Regions from separate parts of the Streptomyces sp. SID5469 genome, predicted to be linked through region 1. Evidence: riboswitches for the same ligand, from Rfam matches in the RefSeq annotation. Region 1 holds a riboswitch; each other region holds the start of a gene.
The links. Region 1 has a riboswitch for S-adenosylmethionine ahead of GTY58_RS15465 (DUF3293 domain-containing protein). Riboswitches for the same ligand answer to the same signal wherever they lie in the genome.
Positions count from the first base shown of each region.

Region 1 (2,194 bases):
CCTTCTCATCGGCCTCGATCTTCGGCTGGGCGAGAGCGGGATGCCCGTTGTCGTCTGCCCAGTCCCGGAAGCTGCGGGCGTCACGGCTCATGTCGGGGAGGATGCTCTTGTTGGCCCAGGCCCACAGCCACGAGCCCGAGCCGGGGCTGAAACTGCCGAGGATCTGCGCGGGTGCTGCCGCCGTCTTGTCAGGGAAGGTCCAGGTGATGATGCCGGTCGTCTGATCCAGATCCCAGCGGTCCGCTGAACCCAGCCCCCAGGACATGTGGGCACGACCCAACTGTTCGATCATGTCTTCGCCCTGCAGCAGCAGGAGGCTCAAGTCGGCTCGCTCCCCGGCCTGATCAGCACTCTCCGCCTCATTGGCCCGCTTGAACATTCCCATGCCGCGGAGTCTGCCAGAGGCCACTGACCAGTCGACGATGACCCCTCACACCTGACACCTCGCCACCGACAGGGTGGGGAATTACGTGACCACACGGCCGGGGCATTACGTGATCGTCCACACGGCTCCGGCACCATCCCTTCGGTGAAGTCGTCCACGACTGACAGGACACAGACCCCGTCGTGGTTCTCCACCTTCGCGTACTGCTCCTTGTCCTCGCCGCCGTCATGCCCCCAGCAGTTGCCCGGCGTACTGGCACACGTCGAGGTGTCTTGCCGGTCGGCCGCGTGCTCGTGTTCCGCGGGCACCGGGCCGGGCTCCCGTTGGACGACGGGGGCGAGCGGCGAGGGGTGGGGGTAAAACGCTTCCGGACGGGCCGAGATCGTTGGCAGGTCGGCACCCGGCTCGGCAGCTTCGGGCTGCGTGGGGAGGGCGGAGCCGATGTGCTGTGGCAGGGCGGGGATCGCGTCGGACGCGGGCATGGGCGGACGGCCTTCCGGAGTCGGTGGACCCCGGTAGTGCCACACCCCGGTGATCCGCGGTTCCCCGTGCACCGCGCACGGGGCCGGTCGTCACCCGGGGCACCCGTAGCGGGCGGGATGCCGTCCAGCAAGCCGGGGCTTGACGCTGGAACTCGTGACCGGGCGTGAAATTAACACCCGTCACGGATCTTCACAAGGTGCTCCCGCCTCTGGATTCGAGCCCGAAACTGTGAAAGCCTCCCGCTTGGTCACGAAGCCGATCGCGCCCCTGGACGATCATCGGCTGGCAACCTCGCACACCGCGCAAGGTGCCTTCCAGGGAAGACCGGGCCCCCACTGTCCAGTTGGGGGTAAGCGCGGATCTCCCTGCACGACGCGTAAGGGGGTCCCCGATTCTCAGGAGACCCCATGGACAACACCCGCGCATCAGCCACGCCCCGGAACTGGGCGGGCTACCAGCAGGCAGTCGTGGACATCCGACTCGCCGACCGCACGGTGAGGGTCGTGCCGGGCCCGCAGGGTACAGCCGAAGGCCACTTCCCAGAACCGGCCGGGCGCACCATCCATGTGATCACCGCATGCAATCCCTATGGCCGTACGGCCTCTGCCGAGGACAACGGCCGTGCCCAGGCGCTGCTGTTCGAGGAGATCGGCCGGCGTCGGCTCGCCTGGTGGCCCGCGGCAGGAGGCACCGTGTGCGGTGCGCACGTCGAGGAGAGCGCCGCCCTCGTCGGCCTGAGCGACGCCGAGGCGCGTGAACTGGGCCGGCACTTCGGCCAGGACGCGGTCTTCGCCTGGACCCCTGACGCCTGGCGTCTGCTGTCGTGCTCCAGCGATGAGACAGCCGTGTCCGGGTGGACCATGTCCACGCAGCAGCCCAGGGACCCGGGGTCCTGCCTCACCTGACGGACTCAAGGCCGCGTCTTTCAGTACGCAAGGAGTCAGCACGCAAGGAGGAGGTCCCGATGGGCATGCATCCCATGCCGACCCCGGCCCGTTGCCCGCGCTGCGGCAGAACCCTCGTCGGCCCACCGGCCGAGCGGGTCAAGGCCGACGGCTTCCCGGCGGAGGTGACGTACGAGACGGACCCGCTGTGCGGAGCGCGCTGGCACGTGTGGGACAAGACGTCCCCGCTGCGCCGCCGGGCCCGCCCCTATGTGGATGGCACGGGACCACGCTGAACTCCGGGCTCGGCGGAAGTGAGTGACGTGACAGCCGAGTTCACGATGTCGCCGAGCCAGCAGCGGACCGGTGGGGTGGCGTGCCGGGAGCGGACGGGCCCGGGAGGATGAGAAGGCGTGTGGGCCTGGACGGCCGTGTCATGAGG
Region 1 is NZ_WWIN01000001.1:3,687,751-3,689,944, forward strand. It holds gene GTY58_RS15455 (DUF6882 domain-containing protein) at 1-385, opposite strand, end outside; SAM riboswitch class IV at 919-1,027, opposite strand; SAM riboswitch class IV at 1,114-1,230, shown strand; gene GTY58_RS15465 (DUF3293 domain-containing protein) at 1,276-1,773, shown strand; gene GTY58_RS15470 (hypothetical protein) at 1,833-2,048, shown strand; gene GTY58_RS15475 (hypothetical protein) at 2,187-2,194, opposite strand, start outside.

Region 2 (2,194 bases), 3.6 Mb from region 1:
TCGGCGAGCCGGCCTCGTGCCGGGCGGCGCTCTCGTGCCACTCCACGTCCACCCCGCCGTCCGTACGCCGCGTGACCTTGCGGCTGGCGCCGCCGCCGGCGAGGTACGGCTCGGCCGCACGCAGCCAGTCGGCGCGTCCGGCGAGCACACCGGACCCGAACGGCGCGTACAGCTTGTGCCCGGAGAAGGCGACCCAGTCGACGTCCAACTCCCGTACGGAGACGGGGTGGTGGGGCGCGAGCTGGGCGGCGTCGAGGACGATGCGGGCGCCGTGCGCATGGGCGGCGGCGGCCAGTTCACGTACCGGCCACAGCTCGCCGGTGACGTTGGAGGCACCGGTGACGCACACCAGGGCCGGACCGTGCGGGTCACGGCCGGCGAGGGCGCGCTCGAGGGTCTCGACGGCCTGCTGGGGGGTGCGCGGGGCGTTCAGGTACGTCACCCGGGCGTCGCGCCACGGCAGCAGCGAGGCGTGGTGCTCGGTCTCGAAGACGAAGACCTGGCAGTCGGCCGGAAGGGCGGCGGCGAGGAGATTGAGCGAGTCGGTGGTGGACCGGGTGAAGACGACCTGGTCGCCGTCCCGGCAGTCGAGGAACTCGGCGACGGTCCTGCGGGCGTTCTCGAACAGGTCGGTGGACAGCTGGGAGAGATACCCGGCACCCCGGTGGACGGAGCCGTAGTAGGGGGCGTACGCGGCGACGTCGTCCCAGACGCGCTGGAGGGCGGGGGCGCTGGCGGCGTAGTCGAGGGCGGCGTAGGTGACCTCGCCACCGGTGACGAGCGGGACGGTGACCTCGCGGCCCAGAACGGGCAGGTGTCCCGAAATGTCACAGCAAACGGTCTGGTCGGCGGCAGCGGTGGAGACGGACATGGGTGTACTCCCGTGAAGAGCAGGCGGAATCACCGTGCCGGACAGCGCGAAACGCGCACGTCAACGGCACAGGAAAGGTGAAAAGGGGATTGCGGAGGCGGGGCTCGGCGCCCTATCGCATTCGCTTGCTCACGGAAGGCTCCCTCGAACGACCAGGACCCCTGGTGATTACGAGGGGTCCGCGCTTGCCGTAGACCTCGCTGCCTACGACCTGGTCTTCACCCGGGGCACCCCGCCACGGACGGAGGGTTGCCGGACAGTCGGCCGGGGCCTCATGACTGTCGCTCATGACCTGATACAGCATCTTGCCATACGATCTTCGACGCGCAAGGCGCAGTCCAGAATCCGGACCGCGCCCCGCGTCACCTCGCCACGGCTCAGGCGTTGCTGGCCGCCACCCACCGCTCCAGCGCCCTCTTCGCGGCTCCCGAGTCGATCGCCTCCGCCGCCTGCGCCATACCCGCGCGCAGCTGCTCCGCGAGGGTCCCGGCGCCCGGGGACAGGGCCACCAGGGCCGCCGCCGAGTTCAGCAGCACCGCGTCCCGTACCGGCCCCGTCTCGCCGTTCAGCAGGCGCCGGGCGACATCCGCGTTGTACGCCGCGTCCGCGCCCCGCAGCGCCTCCACCGGGACCAGGTCGAGGCCGACGTCGCGGGGGTCGAAGGACTCCTCGGTGACCTTGCCCTCGCGGACGACCCAGACCCGGGAGGTCGACGTGGTGGTCAGCTCGTCGAGGCCGTCGTCGCCGCGGAAGACCAGCGAGGAGTTGCCGCGCTCGGCGAAGACACCGGCCACGATGGGGGCCATGCGGGGGTCGGCGACTCCGACGGCCTGTGCCTTCACCCGGGCCGGATTCGTCAGCGGGCCGAGGACGTTGAACGTCGTCCGGATCCCCAACTGCCCCCGCGCCGCCGCCACATGCCGCAGCGCCGGATGGAACTTCACCGCGAAGCAGATGGTGATCCCGGCTTCCTCGGCCACCTCGGCGACCCGCTTGGGGGTCAGCTGAAGATTGATGCCGAGCTTCTCCAGGACGTCCGAGGAACCGGACGCGGAGGACGCGGCCCGGTTGCCGTGCTTGACGACCTTGGCACCCGTGCCGGCCACGACGATCGACGACATCGTGGAGATGTTGACGGTCTTCGCGCCGTCACCGCCGGTGCCGACGATGTCGACGGTCGCTCCGGGCACCTCGATCAGATTCGCGTGCTCGTACATCGCCCGGACCAGCCCGGAGATCTCCTCGACCGTCTCGCCCTTGGCGCGCAGCGCCACCAGGAACCCGGCGATCTGCGCGTCCGTGGCCTCGCCGCGCATGATCCGG
Region 2 is NZ_WWIN01000001.1:7,290,203-7,292,396, reverse strand. It holds gene GTY58_RS31535 (aminotransferase class V-fold PLP-dependent enzyme) at 1-871, opposite strand, end outside; SAM riboswitch class IV at 1,048-1,164, opposite strand; gene trpD (anthranilate phosphoribosyltransferase) at 1,249-2,194, opposite strand, start outside.
Region 2: another riboswitch for S-adenosylmethionine. It lies ahead of GTY58_RS31535 (aminotransferase class V-fold PLP-dependent enzyme); the one in region 1 lies ahead of GTY58_RS15465 (DUF3293 domain-containing protein).

Region 3 (2,194 bases), 1.2 Mb from region 1:
TACTCGCCGCCGAGCGGCTGGACGAAGCCGGCCAGCTGCGGCCAGTGCATGTTGAGGAGCGGCCGGGCCATCAGCTCGGTCACCCGGCCGCCCTGGCCCGCCGCGCCGCCCAGCGGCCGGTCGTACATCGCCTTCACGAGGTCGACGCCCGGGTCGGTGAGCAGCGGGCCCACGATGCCGGAGACGAAGTCCGACGAGAACTCCTTCAGGTCCGCGTCGATGAAACAGACGATGTCACCGCTGGTGACCAGGAGGGAGCGCCACAGGACCTCCCCCTTGCCGGGCACGGCCGGCAGCCGCGGGAGTATCTCGTCGCGGTGCACGACCCGGGCGCCCGCGGCCGCGGCCACCTCGGAGGTGCGGTCCGTCGAGCCCGAGTCGATCACGACGATCTCGTCGACGAGCGGGACCTGGTGCATCAGGTCGTGCCGGATGACGGCGACGATCTCGCCGACCGTCTCCTCCTCGTTCAGCGCGGGCAGCACGACGCTGACCGAGGAGCCCGAGGAGCGTTTCGCGGCCATGATCTTGTGGAGCGGGCGATCGGTCAGGGACCAGGAGCGGGTGCTCAGCCAGCGCTCGACTTCGTTCAGCACTCTGCGGCTCCTCACTGTCTGATCACACACTCGCATCAGCGCGTGATCCATCTCGCTGTTCGGACGACTATCTCAACTGTCCTGGCCTTCGGTTACAGTCTTGAACAACGCGGATGACCATCGCATGTCCTCGATCATCGGCGCGCACAGTGCTCCACAGTCAAACAACCGAATACCGCTCATCCAGAGGGGCAGAGGGATACGGCCCGATGAAGCCCCGGCAACCCTCCAGCCGGTCTTGTCACGTTGATGTGGCGAGGCTCCCGGCTCGGGAAGGTGCCAAATCCGTCTCACGGCGAAGTGCGTCGTGAGGAAGATGAGGAGAAAGGGCCTCGCCTCCATGGCTGCGCAGACTGTCGCAAGTACCTCCGTCACCTCCCCCGCGAACTCCGTCGACCTCGGTCCGGCCGCCGCGCTTTCCTGCCGCGAGTGCGGCCACCGCGTGCCCCTCGGTCCGGTCTTCGCCTGCGACGAGTGTTTCGGCCCGCTGGAGATCGCGTACGACTTCTCGGGCTACGACACCGAGGAACTCCGCAAGCAGATCGAGGCGGGCCCCGCGAACATCTGGCGCTATGCGCCGCTCCTGCCGGTCCCGGCGGACGTCGCCGAGAAGCCCAACATCAACCCGGGCTGGACCAAGCTCGTCCAGGCCGACAACCTGGCGCGTGAGCTCGGTGTCGACGCCGGCAAGCTCTTCGTGAAGGACGACTCCGGCAACCCGACGCACTCCTTCAAGGACCGCGTCGTCGCCCAGGCCATCGAGGCCGCCCGCGCCTTCGACTTCACCACCCTCTCCTGCTCCTCCACCGGCAACCTGGCCGGCGCGGTGGGCGCCGCCGCCGCCCGCGCCGGCTTCCGTTCCTGCGTGTTCATCCCGCACGACCTGGAGCAGGGCAAGGTCGTCATGGCCGCGGTCTACGGCGGCGAGCTCGTCGGCATCGAGGGCAACTACGACGACGTGAACCGCTTCTGCTCCGAGCTGATCGGCGACCCGGCCGGCGAGGGCTGGGGCTTCGTCAACGTCAACCTGCGGCCGTACTACGCCGAGGGCTCCAAGACGCTGGCGTACGAGATCTGCGAGCAGCTCGGCTGGCGGCTGCCGGACCAGCTGGTGGTGCCCATCGCCTCCGGCTCCCAGCTCACGAAGATCGACAAGGGGCTCCAGGAGCTGATCAAGCTCGGGCTGGTCGAGGACAAGCCGTACAAGATCTTCGGCGCGCAGGCCGAGGGCTGCTCGCCGGTGTCCGTCGCCTACAAGGCCGGCCAGGACGTCGTGCGGCCGCAGAAGCCGAACACCATCGCCAAGTCGCTGGCCATCGGCAACCCGGCCGACGGCCCGTACGTCCTCGACATCGCGCGCCGCACGGGCGGTGCGGTGGAGGACGTGAACGACGAGCAGATCGTCGACGCGATCAAGCTGCTCGCACGGACCGAGGGCATCTTCGCGGAGACCGCGGGTGGCGTGACGGTGGGTGTGGCCAAGAAACTGATCGAGAGCGGTCTGCTCGACCCCACCCTCACGACGGTCGTCCTCAACACCGGTGACGGCCTCAAGACCCTGGACGCGGTGGCCGGGACCGGGCTGACCGCGACCATTC
Region 3 is NZ_WWIN01000001.1:4,857,205-4,859,398, reverse strand. It holds gene GTY58_RS20550 (glucosyl-3-phosphoglycerate synthase) at 1-596, opposite strand, end outside; SAM riboswitch class I at 773-919, shown strand; gene thrC (threonine synthase) at 937-2,194, shown strand, end outside.
Region 3: another riboswitch for S-adenosylmethionine. It lies ahead of thrC (threonine synthase); the one in region 1 lies ahead of GTY58_RS15465 (DUF3293 domain-containing protein).

Region 4 (2,194 bases), 4.9 Mb from region 1:
ACGTAGACGCCCTCGGCCAGGCGCTCGCGCATGAAGGTGAAGCCCTTGGGGGTGAGGCAGTCGCCCGAATCGATCTGGCAGGAGTTCCAGCCGGCGCGCTCGAAGTCGTCACCGTCCCAGGCATAGGTCGAGACGGTGTTGAGGCCGCTGCCGATGCCCGCGCCCCCGCTGGTCGCCGTGCGGTAGGGGTGGGTGTCCGTGGAGTACAGGTACGCGTGGTAGTTGAAGTCCTCCTGGACGTTGACGATGTCGTACGGCGCGATGCGCCGGCCGATCTCCGTGGTGCTCGTGTCGCGCGGCGTCGAGGCGCTGGAGAGGGACTCCGGCAGACCGGCGACGTTGTAGGTGAGCACGCTGAACGTGCCCGAGTCGGCCGCCGCGGCGGGGGAGGCGCTCACCGTGAGCCCGCCGACGGCCACGGCCGCGGTCGCCAGACAGGCGAGAAGTCTGCGCATGAGGGGGTCTCCTGGGGGTGAGGAAAGAGCGCGAGTGATGCGAGCATGTCAAAATGTAGCGACAAGCTCCGGGCGCACGGCGTCTTCGAAACTTTCGAAAACTTCAGCCGGTGAGCGCCGGGCCGATCACCGTGGTGACACGTGTACGACGGCCGACTCGCGGCCGTGCGGCCGCTGTCCGACGCGCGGATTCGTGTGCACGCGGAAACACGGCACCGGAACACGCCCTGGAGGTACGGCAGTTCACGCGCAAGGGCGCCAACACGGGCGCGGACGTGCACGTATCACCTGATGGACCAGCGTTGACATCGACTCCGGCGCCTGTCTTACTTACGCCCCAGAACGGTCAAGAGCGTCAGCGACAAGCCCTGGCTTGCTGACCGGCAACCCTCGCGACGCGGTGGGGTGCCCCAGGTGACGACCGGACCGGATGACCTTCGGTAAGCGCGAGGCCCCCCAAGGGCCGGAACAGTGACGGTGACGGCGATGGACGCAGCTACGAGGACGACCGCACAGCGGCGCCCCCGCCGCGTCCTGCTGTGCGCGAACCGCTGTGTCGATCTGCTCCGTGTCAGCAGCGCGCTGTGTACCGCCCCGGGCTCTGCCCGCCGTCGAGGCTGACGGCGTTCTGATTCTCTGACGCGCACCGCCGCCGCGGTGTGCTCTCCGCCCGCCCAGTCCCCGGTTCCGGCGCTCTCCCGTGCTTCGTCTCCCGCAGCGGCCTTGCGCCGCCGTGTGCCGTCGCGCTCGCCGCCCGGGGTGTCCGACTCCGCTGGAGCCTGCCATGAGTGAACTCCCTGGCGCCGCCGTGTCCCTTCTCTCCGCGCCACCCGACGGCACCGCCCCGCGGCCCCTGGCGGCCCAGCGTGTGCTGCCGCTGCGCCGGCCCGGCCGCTGGATCCTCACGGCGATCGTGCTCGTGCTGGTCGCCCAGATCGGCCACGGGCTGGTGACCAACCCCTTCTACCAGTGGGACCGCTTCGCCTACTGGTTCCTGCGCCCCACGATCCTCGACGGACTGCTCATCACTCTCGAAGTGGCGGCGTACAGCGCCGTGTTGGGGCTGCTCGGTGGCATCCTGCTGGCACTGGCCCGGCTCTCCCGCAGCCCCGTGCTGCGCGCGGTCAGCTGGGTCTACGTGTGGCTGCTGCGCTCGGTGCCGCTGATCGTGGTGCTGATCTTCCTCTACAACTTCAGCGCCCTCTACAAGACGCTCAGCCTCGGAGTGCCCTTCGGCCCGGCCTTCCTCACCTTCGACGAGTCCCGGCTCGCCACCGACATGGCCGTCGCGGTCGTCGGACTGAGCCTCAACGAGGCGGCCTACGCGGCCGAGGTCGTCCGCGGCGGCATTCTCTCCGTCGACCAGGGACAGCACGAGGCGGCCGCCGCGCTCGGCCTGCCGAAGAGCTACCAGTTCACGAAGATCGTCTTCCCGCAGGCCCTCAGGTCCATCACCCCGAACTACGTCAACCAGCTGATCGGCCTGATCAAGGGCACCTCACTGGTGTTCTACGTGTCGCTGCTCGACCTGTTCGGCTCCGCACAGACCATGGGCAGCACCTATCCCGGCGACATCGTGCCGCTGCTCCTGGTCGTCACCGTCTGGTACCTGATCCTCACGAGCATCGTGTCCGTCGTCCAGTTCTACGTCGAGCGGCACTACGCCCGGGGCGCCACGCGCTCCCTGCCGCCGACCCCGTTGCAGAAGCTGCGGACCGCGCTCGGTGACCTGCGGGCCC
Region 4 is NZ_WWIN01000001.1:8,584,493-8,586,686, forward strand. It holds gene GTY58_RS37400 (jacalin-like lectin) at 1-455, opposite strand, end outside; SAM riboswitch class IV at 800-908, shown strand; gene GTY58_RS37405 (amino acid ABC transporter permease) at 1,240-2,194, shown strand, end outside.
Region 4: another riboswitch for S-adenosylmethionine. It lies ahead of GTY58_RS37405 (amino acid ABC transporter permease); the one in region 1 lies ahead of GTY58_RS15465 (DUF3293 domain-containing protein).